2 regions of the Streptomyces sp. NPDC051315 genome follow, and region 2 is predicted to be linked to the other one. Evidence: predicted binding sites of a transcription regulator. Region 2 holds the regulator's gene; the other holds the start of a gene.

Region 1 (7,440 bases), on a different contig from region 2:
TGCACACCCGCCAGGCACGGGACCCGCAGGCCGCCTTCGAGGCGCTGCGGCAGCCCCTGACCGACCTCGCCGCCCGCCACGGGCTGCTCGTCGAACCGGGCCGGATGGTCCTCGAACTGCGGCCGCCCGGTGTGGACAAGGGCGTGGCGCTGCTGGAGCACATGCGCGAGACCGGCGCCGAGGCGGTCCTCTACGCCGGCGACGACCTCGGGGACCTCCCCGCGTTCGCCGCCGTCGAGAAACTCCGCTCCGACGGCGTCCCGGGCCTGCTCGTCGCCAGCGGCAGCGCGGAGGTGACGGAGCTCGCCGAGCGCGCCGACCTCGTCGTCGACGGTCCCGCCGGCGTCGTACGCCTGCTGCGGACGCTGTCGGATCAGCTCGGCTGAATCTCCCTCAGCGCCCGCAACTGCTGCAGGAACCACTGGGCCGGGGGCAGCGCGGTCGCGGCCGCCACCAGACGCTTGGTGCGCTCGGCCCGCTCCTCCGGCCCCATGGACAGCGCCTCGTGCAGGGCGCGGGCGGTCTCCAGCACGTCGTAGGGGTTCACCACGAGCGCGTCGTCGCGCAGTTCCCAGTAGGCGCCCGCCTCCCGGGACAGCACCAGCGCGCAGCCCCGGTCGGAGACGACCGGCACCTCCTTCGCGACGAGGTTCATGCCGTCCCGGATGGGGTTGACCAGGGCCACGTCGGCGAGGCGGTACGCGGCCAGGGAGCGGGCGAAGTCGTCCTTGACGTGCAGGACGACCGGGGTCCAGCCGGGGGTGCCGTAGCGCTCGTTGATCTCGTCGGCCACCCGCTGCACCTCGGCCGTGTACTCGCGGTAGACGGCGAGGTCCTGGCGGGAGGGGTAGGCGAAGGCGACGTGCACGACCCGCTCACGCCACTCGGGGTGGTCGTCGAGGAGCTGCCGGTAGGCCAGCAGGCCGCGCACGATGTTCTTCGACAGCTCCGTCCGGTCGACCCGGACGATGGTCCTGCGGGCGCTGCCGTCGGGGGCCGTGCCGATCTCCTCGCGCAGGACCGGAAGGCGTTCCTCGACGTCCGGCTCGTGGGAGCGGGCGCGCAGGAAGTCGGCGTCGGCGCCGAGGCCGTGGACACCGACCTCCGTGCCTCCGAGGCCGCCCGTGAACTCCTCGCAGCACGCGGTGAACGCGTCCGCCCAGCGGCGGGTCAGGAAGCCCAGCCGGTCCGCGCCGAGCATGCCCCGCAGCAGCTGGCTGCGGATGTCGCCGGGGAGCAGGCCGAAGTAGTCCACCGGTGCCCACGGCGTGTGCGAGAAGTGGCCGATGCGCAGGTCCGGACGCAGCTCGCGGAGCATGCCGGGCACGAGACACAGGTGGTAGTCCTGCACCAGCACCGCCGCGCCCTCGGCCGCCTCCTGCGCCAACGCCTCGGCGAAGGCGCGGTTGTACGTCTCGTACGAGGCCCACTGGCGCCGGAACTCCGCGTCGAAGACCGGCTCGAGCGGGGTCAGGTACAGCAGGTGGTGGACGAACCACAGCACGGAGTTGGCGATGCCGTTGTAGGCGTCGGCGTGCACGTCCGCCGGGATGTCCAGCATCCGCACGCCCGCCTCGCCGACCCCGCGCCGGACCGCCTCCCGGTCGCCGTCGGACAGCGCCGAGCAGACCCAGAGGGCACCGGCGTCGGGGCCGATCGCCGAGAGGCCGGAGACCAGCCCGCCGCCGCCCCGCCTGGCGTGCAGCGAGCCGTCCTCGCCGACCGTGTACGAGACCGGGCCGCGGTTGGACGCGACCAGCACCTGAGCACCCTGAGCAGCAGCACCGTCCGTGAAAGCCATACGCCTCAACCTAGCCCGGTCCCGATCCGCTCAAACGTACGGAGGGGCCGCACGGACGGGGCGTATCCAGCCGTATACGGCCCGCCGCGCCGTGTCACGCGACCTTGCGCGCCGCGTACTCCGCGATCTCCGCCATCGGCGGGCGTTCCTCCGTGTCCACCGAGTAGGTGCGCGGCTCGAAGCCGTCCGTGCCCCGTTCGAACTGGGTGAGGGAGGGACGGATGAGGTGACCGCGGGCCAGCCGCAGCTGGGCCGTGCGGTAGATCGCCGCCGCCATCCGGCCGAGCGCCTGCCCGTCCTGGTGGCGGTGCTTGCGCACCCCGACGTCCACCTGGGCCAGCGCGTCGAGCCCCACCAGGTGCAGGGCGTCGACCAGCATGCCCAGCTCCACGCCGTAGCCGACGGGGAAGGGCAGCTGTTCCAGCAGGCTGCGGCGGGCCGCGTACTCGCCACCCAGCGGCTGCACGAAACCGGCCAGCTGCGGCCAGTGCATGTTCAGCAGCGGGCGGGCCATCAGCTCGGTGACCCGGCCGCCCTGGCCGGCCGCGCCGCCCAGCGGACGGTCGTACATGGCCTTGACCAGGTCGACGTCCGGGTCGGTGAGCAACGGGCCCACGATCCCGGAGACGAAGTCGGAGGAGAACTCCTTCAGGTCGGCGTCGACGAAACAGACGATGTCCCCGGTGGTGACCAGCAGCGAGCGCCACAGGACCTCGCCCTTGCCGGGCACGGCCGGGATGCGGGGGAGGATCGCGTCCCGGTGGACGACACGCGCCCCGGCCGCTGCCGCGACCTCCGACGTACGGTCGGTCGACCCCGAGTCGACGACGACGATCTCGTCGACGAGCGGGACCTGCTGCATGAGGTCGTGACGGATGACCGCGACGATGTCGCCGACCGTCTCCTCCTCGTTCAGCGCGGGCAGCACGACGGACACCGACCGGCCCGACGCGCGTTTGGCGGCCAGGATCCCGTGGAGCGGGCGATCGGTCACGGACCAGGAGCGGGTGGCCAGCCAGCGCTCGACTTCTTCCAGCACGGTCTGCGACTCCTCACTGTCGTGATCACACCAGGTGCACGAGGGGTCACCGTGTGATCCATCTCGCGGTACGGACGACTATCTCAACTGTCCTGGCCTTCGGTTACAGTCTTGAACAACGCGGATGACCATCGCATGTCCGGGGTCGTCGGCGTTCACAACCACATACCGCTCATCCAGAGGGGCAGAGGGACACGGCCCGATGAAGCCCCGGCAACCCTCCAGCCGGTCTCGTACCGATCAGTGTTGATCGCTTCGCGAGGCTCCCGGCTAGGGAAGGTGCCAAATCCGTCTCACGGCGAGATGCGTCGTGAGGAAGATGAGGAGAAAGGGCCTCGCCTCACATGGCTGCGCAGACAGTTGCAAGCACCACGGACAGCACCACCGCCTCCCCCGTCGACCTCGGCCCGGCCGCCGCGCTGAGCTGCCGTGAGTGCGGCCACCGCGTGGCCCTCGGCCCGGTCTTCGCCTGCGAGGAGTGTTTCGGCCCGCTCGAGATCGCGTACGACTTCTCCGCCTACGAGACGGAGGAGCTCCGCAAGCGCATCGAGGCGGGTCCCGCGAACATCTGGCGCTACGCGCCGCTGCTGCCCGTCCCGGCCGACGTGGCGGACAAGCCCAACATCAACCCGGGCTGGACCAAGCTCGTCCAGGCCGACAACCTCGCGCGCGAGCTGGGCGTCGACCCCGGCAGGCTCTTCGTCAAGGACGACTCCGGCAACCCGACGCACTCCTTCAAGGACCGCGTGGTCGCCCAGGCCCTGGAGGCCGCCCGCGCCTTCGGCTTCACCACCCTCTCCTGCTCCTCCACCGGCAACCTCGCCGGTGCCGTCGGCGCCGCCGCCGCCCGCGCCGGCTTCCGCTCCTGCGTGTTCATCCCGCACGACCTGGAGCAGGGCAAGGTCGTCATGGCGGCGATCTACGGCGGCGAGCTCGTCGGCATCGAGGGCAACTACGACGACGTCAACCGCTTCTGCTCCGAACTCATCGGCGACCCGGCGGGCGAGGGCTGGGGCTTCGTCAACGTGAACCTGCGGCCGTACTACGCCGAGGGCTCCAAGACGCTGGCGTACGAGATCTGCGAGCAGCTCGGCTGGCGGTTGCCGGACCAGCTCGTCGTGCCGATCGCCTCCGGCTCGCAGCTCACGAAGATCGACAAGGGTCTGCAGGAGCTGATCCGGCTCGGGCTCGTCGAGGACAAGCCGTACAAGATCTTCGGTGCGCAGGCCGAGGGCTGCTCGCCGGTGTCCGTCGCCTTCAAGGCCGGCCACGACGTCGTCCGCCCGCAGAAGCCGAACACCATCGCCAAGTCCCTCGCCATCGGCAACCCGGCCGACGGTCCCTACGTCCTCGACATCGCGCGCCGCACGGGCGGCGCGGTGGAGGACGTGAACGACGAGCAGGTCGTGGACGCGATCAAGCTGCTCGCCCGGACCGAGGGCATTTTCGCCGAGACGGCGGGTGGCGTGACGGTCGGTGTGACCCGCAAGCTGATCGAGAACGGTCTCCTCGACCCGACCAAGACGACGGTCGTCCTCAATACGGGTGACGGCCTGAAGACCCTGGACGCGGTGGCCGGCACCGGCCTGACCGCGACCATCCGCCCGAACCTCGACTCCTTCCGAGAGGCTGGCCTCGCATCATGAGCGTCACCGTCCGCATCCCCACCATCCTCCGCACCTACACGGGCGGCCAGGCCGAGGTCCAGGCGGAGGGCGCGACCCTCGCCGAGGTCATCGCCGATCTGGAGAAGAACCACACGGGCATCGCCGCACGCGTGCTGGACGACCAGGGCAAGCTCCGCCGGTTCGTCAACGTGTACGTCAACGACGACGACGTCCGCTTCGAGCAGGGGCTGGAGACGGTGACCCCGGACGGCGCCGGCGTTTCGATCATCCCGGCCGTCGCCGGCGGCTGATTCCCGTTCCGTACCCACCGGTAGTAACCGTCGGTAATAGCGATTACCGAGCGTTCATCGAATTGCCCCCTCCGTGAGAGAAGCGGAGGGGGCAATTCAGTGTGGTTGAGCGCGGTACAGTTGGGGAACCCGGTCCCGATCCACTGATCCGGAACCTTTGATTTCTGCCGCAAGCCCGACGAGAAGTAGCCAAAGTGTGCATCTCTTTTGAGGCTTTTGTGTGCTTTGTGGGGCCCGACTTGCCCTGAATTCTGGCGAATTCTCGCCACTTTCCGGACCGTGCGCGTCCAGAATTCTCGTCCGATTGACCTGTTGCAGACGGCAGTTGGACAGATACATTCGGCCGCGGTCGACGCGTTCCGGCGCACGCCCCCAACCAACTGGGGGGTGAGGTCTGACCCGGGTCCGCGAAGTGTGGATCTGTGCAAGGGCCAGTAATAGGGGAGTTAGGCATGGCTCAGGGCACCGTCAAGTGGTTCAACGCGGAGAAGGGGTACGGCTTCATCGCGGTCGACGGTGGTGCGGACGTCTTCGTCCACTACAGCGCGATTCAGATGGACGGCTACCGCACCCTGGAAGAGGGCCAGCGGGTCGAGTTCGAGATCTCGCAGGGTCAGAAGGGCCCGCAGGCCGACATGGTTCGCGTCACCGCCTGAACATTTTCAACGAATGGGCCCGCGTCCCGACGGGGATGCGGGCCCTTCGTGCTGTCCGGGTGCGCACCGTCGGCCGCCCCGGTGCCGCCTGGGCTGCGGCTCCGGGGCGCCGGCCGGGTGTGATCCGGCGGGGCTCGGTGGCGGCGGCCCGTTCCCCCAGGGGTGTTCGCGGGCGGCTGAGCACCGCCCGGCTTCCCCCGAGCCGCTTGCACTCGGCAGGGGCGAGTGCTAATCATTGGCGTTAGCACTCTGAAGGTGAGAGTGACAACGAAGGACCGGGTCGGTGAGGCTCGCAGGCCGGGTGGGGCAAGGAACCACCGGTCGGGAGCCGTCCGTCGCGGGCGCGGGCGCGGTCCGAAGGAATCACCCCCAGTCCTGGAGGGACCACTTCACATGGCCAAGATCATCGCGTTCGACGAGGAGGCGCGGCGCGGCCTCGAGCGCGGCATGAACCAGCTCGCGGACGCCGTCAAGGTGACCCTCGGCCCCAAGGGCCGCAACGTCGTCCTCGAGAAGAAGTGGGGCGCCCCCACGATCACCAACGACGGTGTCTCCATCGCCAAGGAGATCGAGCTCGAGGACCCGTACGAGAAGATCGGCGCCGAGCTGGTCAAGGAAGTCGCCAAGAAGACGGACGACGTCGCCGGTGACGGTACGACCACCGCGACCGTTCTCGCCCAGGCGCTGGTCCGCGAGGGTCTGCGCAACGTAGCCGCCGGCGCCAACCCGATGGCCCTGAAGCGCGGTATCGAGAAGGCCGTCGAGGCCGTCTCCGCCGCCCTGCTGGAGCAGGCGAAGGACGTCGAGACCAAGGAGCAGATCGCCTCCACGGCCTCCATCTCCGCCGCCGACACCCAGATCGGCGAGCTCATCGCCGAGGCCATGGACAAGGTCGGCAAGGAAGGCGTCATCACCGTCGAGGAGTCCCAGACCTTCGGTCTGGAGCTGGAGCTCACCGAGGGTATGCGCTTCGACAAGGGCTACATCTCGGCGTACTTCGCCACCGACATGGAGCGTATGGAGGCCGTCCTCGACGACCCGTACATCCTGATCGCGAACTCCAAGATCTCCAACGTCAAGGACCTGCTCCCGCTCCTGGAGAAGGTCATGCAGTCGGGCAAGCCGCTGCTGATCATCGCCGAGGACGTCGAGGGCGAGGCCCTGTCGACCCTGGTGGTCAACAAGATCCGCGGCACCTTCAAGTCCGTCGCCGTCAAGGCCCCGGGCTTCGGCGACCGCCGCAAGGCCATGCTGAACGACATCGCCATCCTCACCGGCGGCGAGGTCATCTCCGAGGAGGTCGGTCTCAAGCTCGAGAACACGACCCTCGACCTGCTGGGCAAGGCCCGCAAGGTCGTGATCACCAAGGACGAGACCACCATCGTCGACGGCGCCGGCTCCTCCGACCAGGTCGCGGGCCGCGTCAACCAGATCCGCGCCGAGATCGAGAACAGCGACTCCGACTACGACCGCGAGAAGCTCCAGGAGCGCCTGGCCAAGCTCGCGGGCGGCGTGGCCGTCATCAAGGCCGGTGCCGCCACCGAGGTCGAGCTCAAGGAGCGCAAGCACCGCATCGAGGACGCCGTCCGCAACGCGAAGGCGGCCGTCGAGGAGGGCATCGTCGCCGGTGGTGGCGTGGCCCTGCTGCAGGCCTCCCAGGTCTTCGAGAAGCTGGAGCTGGAGGGCGACGAGGCCACCGGTGCCGCCGCCGTCAAGCTGGCGCTCGAGGCCCCGCTGAAGCAGATCGCGGTCAACGCCGGCCTCGAGGGCGGCGTCGTGGTGGAGAAGGTGCGCAACCTGACCCCGGGCCACGGCCTGAACGCCGCGACCGGCGAGTACGTCGACCTGGTCGCCGAGGGCATCATCGACCCGGCGAAGGTGACGCGCTCCGCGCTGCAGAACGCCGCGTCGATCGCCGCGCTGTTCCTCACCACCGAGGCCGTCATCGCCGACAAGCCGGAGAAGTCCGCGGCCCCGGCCGGCGGCGGCATGCCGGGCGGTGACATGGACTTCTGATCCTCCCGGG
Region 2 (7,440 bases):
GTCCCCGCCGACGGTGCGCTGCCCGCCTCCGCGCTCGCCGGGGCCGCCGACCGCCCCCTCGGGTTCTACCTGCACGTCCCGTACTGCGCGACCCGCTGCGGCTACTGCGACTTCAACACCTACACCGCCACCGAGCTGCGCGGCACGGGCGGTGTCCTCGCCTCCCGCGACAACTACGCCGACACCCTGATCGACGAGGTCCGGCTGGCCCGCAAGGTCCTCGGCGACGATCCCCGCGAGGTCCGCACCGTCTTCGTCGGCGGCGGCACGCCGACCCTGCTGGCCGCCGGTGACCTGGTGCGGATGCTGGGCGCGATCCGCGACGAGTTCGGACTGGCGGCGGACGCGGAGATCACCACGGAGGCGAACCCGGAGTCGGTGGACCCGGCGTACCTCGCCCGCCTCCGCCAGGGCGGCTTCAACCGGATCTCCTTCGGCATGCAGAGCGCGAGGCAGCACGTCCTGAGGGTCCTGGACCGCACCCACACGCCCGGCCGCCCCGAGGCGTGCGTGGCGGAGGCGCGGGCGGCGGGCTTCGAGCACGTGAACCTGGACCTGATCTACGGCACCCCGGGCGAGTCGGACGACGACTGGCGCGCCTCGCTGGAGGCGGCGCTGACCGCCGGCCCCGACCACATCAGCGCGTACGCGCTGATCGTCGAGGAGGGCACCCAGCTCGCCCGCCGCATCCGCCGCGGCGAGGTCCCGATGACCGACGACGACGTCCACGCGGACCGGTACCTGATCGCCGAGGAGACCCTCGCGGCGGCGGGCTTCGACTGGTACGAGGTGTCGAACTGGGCCACCTCCGAAGCGGGCCGATGCCTGCACAACGAGCTGTACTGGCGCGGCGCCGACTGGTGGGGTGCGGGGCCGGGTGCGCACTCGCACGTGGGCGGGGTGCGCTGGTGGAACGTCAAGCACCCGGGCGCGTACGCGGCGGCACTGGCGGCGGGGCGGTCGCCGGGGGCCGGGCGAGAGCTGCTGTCGGAGGAGGACCGCAGGGTGGAGCGGATCCTGCTGGAGCTGCGGCTGCGGGAGGGCGTGCCGTTGTCGCTGCTGCGGCAGGAGGGGCTCGCGGCCGCGCGCCGGGCGCTGTCGGAGGGGTTGCTGGAGGGCGGGCCGTACGAGGAGGGGCGGGCGGTCCTGACGCTGCGGGGCCGGCTGCTGGCGGACGCGGTGGTCAGGGATCTGGTGGACTGATCACGCCGTCGCCCCTCACGGCTGCGCCGTGACGAAGTCGATCAGCTCCTCCACCCTCCCCAACAGCTCCGGCTCCAGGTCCTTGTAGGACCCCACCCGCTTCAGGATCGCCTGCCACACCGCCCCGGTGTTGTCCGACGGCCACCCCAGCGCCCGGCACACCCCCGTCTTCCAGTCCTGGCCCTTGGGCACCCGGGGCCACGCCTCGATACCGACGGACGACGGCTTCACCGCCTCCCAGATGTCGATGTACGGGTGGCCCACCACCAGCGCGTGCTCGCTCGTCACCGACCGCGCGATCCGCCACTCCTTCGTGCCCGGCACCAGGTGGTCGACCAGGACACCCAGCCGGGCGTCCGGGCCCGGCGCGAACTCGGCCACGATCGACGGCAGGTCGTCCACGCCCTCCAGGTACTCCACGACCACGCCCTCGACGCGCAGGTCGTCGCCCCACACCTTCTCCACCAGCTCGGCGTCGTGCCGGCCCTCGACGTAGATACGGCCGGCGCGGGCCACCCGGGCGCGCGCGCCGGGGACGGCGACCGAACCGGAGGCGGTACGGGTGGGACGTACCGGACCGGCAGGAGGTCTCACCAGGGTCACCACCCGGCCCTCCAGCAGGAAACCCCTCGGCTCCAGCGGGAACACCCGGTGCTTGCCGAAGCGGTCCTCCAGGGTGACCGTGCCCGCCTCGCAGCGGATCACCGCGCCGCAGAAGCCGGTGCCGGGTTCCTCCACCACCAGGCCGGGCTCCGCCGGGACCTCGGGGACGGGCTGCGGCTTCTTCCAGGGAGGGGTCAGGTCGGCGGAGTACTGGCGCATTCGGATGACGATAGGAGAAGCCCGGCCGCGGTCACGGCGACACGCCGAAACGGGCCGCCAGCGCGTCCCGCTGCGCCCGGACGAACGCCGCGTCCACCACCGCCCCGTGACCGGGCACGTACAGCGCGTCCTCGCCGCCGAAGGCGAGGAGGCGGTCCAGGGCGGCCGGCCACTGGGACGGTACGGCGTCGCGGCCCGCCTGCGGCTCGCCCGACTCCTCGACCAGGTCGCCGCAGAACACCACCTCCGGCGAGCCCGGCACCAGCACCGCCAGGTCGTGGGCCGTGTGACCGGGGCCCACGTTCGCCAGCAGGACCTGCCGGCCGGCGCCCAGGTCGAGGGTCCACTCGCCGGAGACCAGGTGGCGCGGGCGGACGAGCGTGTCCACGGCCTCCGTCGCCGCCGTCTCGTCGAGACCGTGGCGCACCGCGTCCGCGCGCAGCTCCTCCGCCCCGCGGCCCTTGCGGGTGAGGACCGACTCCGCGCCCACCGCCGCGAAGACCTCCGCGCCCGCGAACGCCGCCGCCCCCAGGACGTGATCGAAATGGGGGTGGGTCAGCGCGAGATGGGTCACACGGTGGCCGGCGAGTTCCTCGGCCTGCATCCGCAGTCGCGCCCCCTCCCCGAGGCTCGACCCCGCGTCGATCACCAGGGCGGCGTCCGCCCCGACGACCAGCCCCGCCGTGCAGTCCCACACCGGCAGCCGGCACCGCCCGACCCCGGTCGCGACCCGCTCCCACCCGAGCTCTTCCCAAGTCACCGTCATACCGCGACGCTAGCGGGACACCCCCTCCGGGCGCGGTGCGACGGGACCGACCTTGCCCCGGGCGTACCCCACGGCCGTACACTGGGCCGGGGAACGCTGGCACTCGGAACGGACGAGTGCCAGGTGAGGCGCCAAGGGGACGACGTGCTGGAGGTGTGCGCGCATGCTGAGTGAACGACGGCTCCAGGTACTGCGTGCCATCGTCCAGGACTACGTGGGCACCGAGGAGCCGGTCGGCTCGAAGGCGCTCACCGAGCGGCACAACCTCGGCGTCTCCCCGGCGACGGTCCGCAACGACATGGCCGCCCTGGAGGACGAGGGGTACATCGCCCAGCCGCACACCAGCGCGGGGCGGATCCCCACGGACAAGGGGTACCGCCTCTTCGTCGACAAGCTGGCCGGCGTCAAGCCGATGACGGCCCCCGAGCGGCGGGCCATCCAGAACTTCCTCGACGGCGCCGTCGACCTCGACGACGTCGTGGCGCGGACGGTACGGCTGCTCGCGCAGCTCACACGGCAGGTCGCCGTCGTGCAGTACCCGTCCCTGACCCGGTCCACCGTGCGGCATGTGGAGTTGCTGTCGCTCGCGCCCGCCCGGCTGATGCTCGTGCTGATCACGGACACCGGCCGGGTCGAGCAGCGGATGGTGGACTGTCCGGCCCCGTTCGGCGAGGCCTCGCTGGCGGATCTGCGCGCGCGGCTGAACAGCCGGGTCGCGGGCCGCCGGTTCACGGACGTGCCGCGTCTGGTGGAGGACCTGCCGGACGCCTTCGAGGCGGAGGACCGCGGCACGGTCTCGACGGTGCTCTCCACCCTGCTGGAGACCCTCGTCGAGGAGAACGAGGAGCGGCTGATGATCGGCGGCACCGCCAATCTCACCCGCTTCGCACATGACTTCCCTCTCACCATCCGGCCCGTCCTGGAGGCCCTCGAGGAGCAGGTCGTGCTCCTCAAACTCCTGGGCGAGGCGGGCGATTCGGGCATGACCGTGCGCATCGGCCACGAGAACGCCTACGAGGGACTCAACTCCACGTCGGTGGTGTCGGTCGGCTACGGTTCGGGCGGCGAGGCAGTCGCCAAGCTCGGCGTGGTCGGACCGACCCGCATGGATTACCCGGGAACGATGGGAGCGGTACGCGCAGTGGCACGGTACGTCGGACAGATCCTGGCGGAGTCGTAAGTGGCCACGGACTACTACGCCGTTCTCGGCGTGCGCCGCGACGCGTCGCAGGAAGAGATCAAGAAGGCCTTCCGGCGGCTCGCACGCGAGCTGCACCCGGACGTCAACCCAGATCCGAAGACCCAGGAGCGGTTCAAGGAGATCAACGCCGCTTACGAGGTGCTGTCGGACCCGCAGAAGAAGCAGGTCTACGACCTCGGCGGCGACCCGCTCTCGCAGGCCGGCGGCGGTGGCGCGGGCGGCTTCGGCGCGGGCGGCTTCGGGAACTTCTCCGACATCATGGACGCCTTCTTCGGTACGGCGTCCCAGCGCGGGCCGCGCTCGCGCACCCGCCGGGGCCAGGACGCGATGATCCGGCTGGAGGTGGACCTCGACGAGGCCGCCTTCGGCACGACGAAGGACATCCAGGTCGACACGGCGATCGTCTGCGCCACCTGCAGCGGTGAGGGCGCGGCGCCGGGGACCACCGCCCAGACGTGTGACATGTGCCGCGGTCGCGGTGAGGTGTCGCAGGTGACCCGGTCCTTCCTGGGCCAGGTCATGACCTCGCGGCCCTGCCCGCAGTGCCAGGGCTTCGGCACCGTGGTGCCCACTCCGTGCCCGGAGTGCGCGGGCGACGGGCGGGTCCGCTCCCGCCGGACGCTCACGGTCAAGATCCCGGCCGGTGTCGACAACGGCACCCGCATCCAGCTCGCCGGCGAGGGCGAGGTCGGTCCGGGCGGCGGTCCGGCCGGTGACCTCTACGTCGAGATCCACGAGCTGCCGCACCCGATGTTCCAGCGGCGCGGCGACGACCTGCACTGCACGGTCACCCTCCCGATGACCGCGGCGGCCCTCGGCACGAAGGTGCCGCTGGAGACGCTGGACGGCCTGGAGGAGGTCGACATCCGGCCCGGCACCCAGTCCGGGCAGTCGATCCCGCTGCACGGGCGGGGCGTGACGCATCTGCGCGGCGGCGGGCGCGGTGACCTCATCGTGCACGTCGAGGTGCAGACGCCGACCAAGCTCGATGTCGAGCAGGAGCGGTTGCTGCGGGAGCTGGCCAAGCTGCGGGGCGAGGAGCGGCCCCAGGGGCAGTTCCAGCCGGGTCAGCAGGGGCTGTTCTCCCGGCTGAAGGACGCGTTCAACGGGCGCTGACGCCGCGCGGACCGGGGCGGGGCAAGGAACCCGGCGCCGGGGCGGACCTCGCCGGGGGCTGCCGCCCCCGGAGCCCGCTCCGCACCCCTCGCTCCGGACCCCGCTCCAGCCCGGACGGGCCTCGCCCTCCGAACGCGGGACCGGCCTGGTCCTCACCCGCCGGACGGGCCCGGTCCTCGAACGCCCGGCGGATCGGTCCGCAGCCGCCGGACGGGTCCCGTCCACCCGCCGGAAGCACTGATGTCACCGGCCCGGCGCCGCGGAAGCACCGGCCCGCGCCAAGGGGAAGGCCCGATTCGGACTTGTTCGGAGGACGTGACAACATGCCGTCATGTCCTCCGCACTGACCGATCTCTTCCCCCACCCGATCGTGCAGGCCCCCATGGCGGGCGGCGTCTCCGTCCCGCAGCTCGCCGCCGCCGTGTCCGAGGCCGGCGGGCTCGGGTTCCTCGCCGCCGGGTACAAGACCGCCGACGGCATGTACCAGGAGATCAAGCAGCTGCGGAGCCTCACCGCGCGGCCCTTCGGCGTGAACCTGTTCATGCCGCAGCCCGAGTACGCGGAGACCGGCGCCGTCGAGGTCTACGCCCACCAGCTCGCCGGTGAGGCCGCCTGGTACGAGACCGAGCTGGGCGACCCGGACAGCGGCCGGGACGACGGCTACGACGCCAAGCTCGCGGTGCTGCTGGACAACCCGGTGCCGGTGGTGTCGTTCCACTTCGGCGTGCCCACCCCGGACGCGCTGGACTCGCTGCGCCGCGCCGGAACGTTCACGCTGGTCACCGCGACCACCGCCGAGGAGGCCCTCGCCGTGGAGCGGGCCGGCGCCGACGCCGTGATCGTGCAGGGCGTCGAGGCCGGCGGCCACCAGGGCACCCACCGGGACGTCCCGGAGAACGACGGCTCCGGCATCGGCCTGCTGTCGCTGCTCGCCCAGGTCCGCGAGGCCGTGAGCCTGCCGCTGGTCGCCGCCGGCGGCCTCATGCGCGGCAGCCAGATCGCCGCGGTCCTCGCGGCGGGCGCGGGCGCGGCCCAGCTGGGCACCGCGTTCCTCGCGACGCCCGAGTCCGGCGCGGCCGCCGTGCACAAGCAGGCGCTGACGAACCCCCTGTACGTGCGCACCGAGCTGACCCGGGCCTTCTCCGGCCGCCCGGCGCGCGGCCTGGTCAACCGTTTCCTGCGCGAGCACGGCCCGTACGCGCCCGCCGCCTACCCGGAGGTCCACCACCTCACCTCGCCACTGCGCAAGGCGGCCGCCAAGGCGGGCGACGCGCAGGGCATGGCGCTGTGGGCGGGGCAGGGGCACCGGATGGCCCGCGAGCTGCCCGCCGGGCAGCTGGTGGAGGTGCTGACGGCCGAACTCGACGCGGCACGGACAGCGTTGTCGGAGCGGGGTGGGCGCGGATGACGGCTCCGGTCTTCGTCGTCGACGAACTCCCCTCCGGCCGGACCGAGTTCGTCCTGGACGGTCCCGAGGGGCGGCACGCCGTCTCGGTGAAGCGGCTGCGGGCCGGTGAGGCGGTCGTCCTCACCGACGGGGCCGGCCGCTGGGCGCACGGCGAGGTCGTGGCGGCCGAGGGCAAGGACCGGCTGGTGGTGAGCCTCGAGGACGTGGTGGAGGAGCCCGCCGAGTCGCCCCGGCTCACCGTCGTACAGGCGCTGCCCAAGGGCGACCGGGGCGAGCTGGCCGTCGAGACGATGACCGAGACCGGCGTCGACGCGATCGTGCCGTGGGCCGCCTCCCGCTGCATCACGCAGTGGAAGGGCGACCGCGGACTCAAGGCGCTCGCGAAGTGGCGGGCCACCGCCCGTGAGGCCGGCAAGCAGTCCCGTCGGGTCCGCTTCCCCGAGGTCGCCGACGCGGCGACCACCCGGCAGGTCGCGGCGCTCCTCGCGGAGGCCGACTTCGCCGCCGTACTCCACGAGGACCGCGACTACGGCAGTGAGCCGCTCGCCACCGCCGAACTCCCCGGCGCGGGCCACATCGTGCTCGTCGTGGGGCCCGAAGGGGGCGTCTCCCCCGAGGAGCTGGCGCTCTTCGAGGAGGCCGGCGCGAAGGCGTACCGGCTGGGGCGGAGCGTGCTGCGCACCTCGACCGCCGGGACGGCCGCCGCGGCCCTGGTCCTGGGCCGGACCGGCCGCTGGTCCTGACCCCGACCGCCCGCCCGCTCAGCCGGGAGCGGCCGGCGCCGCGCGGCCGACGGCCGCGGCCCCGAACAGCGTCGAGCCGTCCAACTCACCCGCCTGGGGCAGCAGTCCGCGTCGGCGGGCCTCGTCGACGAGAGCGCGGACCGTGCCGGGCTCGTGCAGGTTGAGGTGGTGGCGGTCGCCC

What was found. Region 2 encodes HrcA, which represses chaperone genes, less so after heat shock. Its sites were predicted from a motif close to TTNGCACTCNGNNNNNCNGAGTGCNAA; they were not measured.
Region 1: groL (chaperonin GroEL) is a predicted target of HrcA. The motif match lies at 5,620-5,646, and genes of this name have one in related genera.

Annotation. Positions count from the first base shown of each region.
Region 1 is NZ_JBITEN010000015.1:104,369-111,808, reverse strand. Features, by position in the region: gene otsB (trehalose-phosphatase) at 1-386, shown strand, start outside; gene ACIBBD_RS26820 (trehalose-6-phosphate synthase) at 374-1,801, opposite strand; gene ACIBBD_RS26815 (glucosyl-3-phosphoglycerate synthase) at 1,896-2,840, opposite strand; SAM riboswitch class I at 3,010-3,166, shown strand; gene thrC (threonine synthase) at 3,185-4,486, shown strand; gene ACIBBD_RS26805 (MoaD/ThiS family protein) at 4,483-4,758, shown strand; gene ACIBBD_RS26800 (cold-shock protein) at 5,211-5,414, shown strand; gene groL (chaperonin GroEL) at 5,808-7,430, shown strand.
Region 2 is NZ_JBITEN010000035.1:18,086-25,525, reverse strand. Features, by position in the region: gene hemW (radical SAM family heme chaperone HemW) at 1-1,203, shown strand, start outside; gene ACIBBD_RS38340 (DUF3097 domain-containing protein) at 1,219-2,025, opposite strand; gene ACIBBD_RS38335 (MBL fold metallo-hydrolase) at 2,057-2,791, opposite strand; gene hrcA (heat-inducible transcriptional repressor HrcA) at 2,955-3,971, shown strand; gene dnaJ (molecular chaperone DnaJ) at 3,972-5,108, shown strand; gene ACIBBD_RS38320 (nitronate monooxygenase) at 5,440-6,516, shown strand; gene ACIBBD_RS38315 (16S rRNA (uracil(1498)-N(3))-methyltransferase) at 6,513-7,259, shown strand; gene ACIBBD_RS38310 (hypothetical protein) at 7,278-7,440, opposite strand, start outside.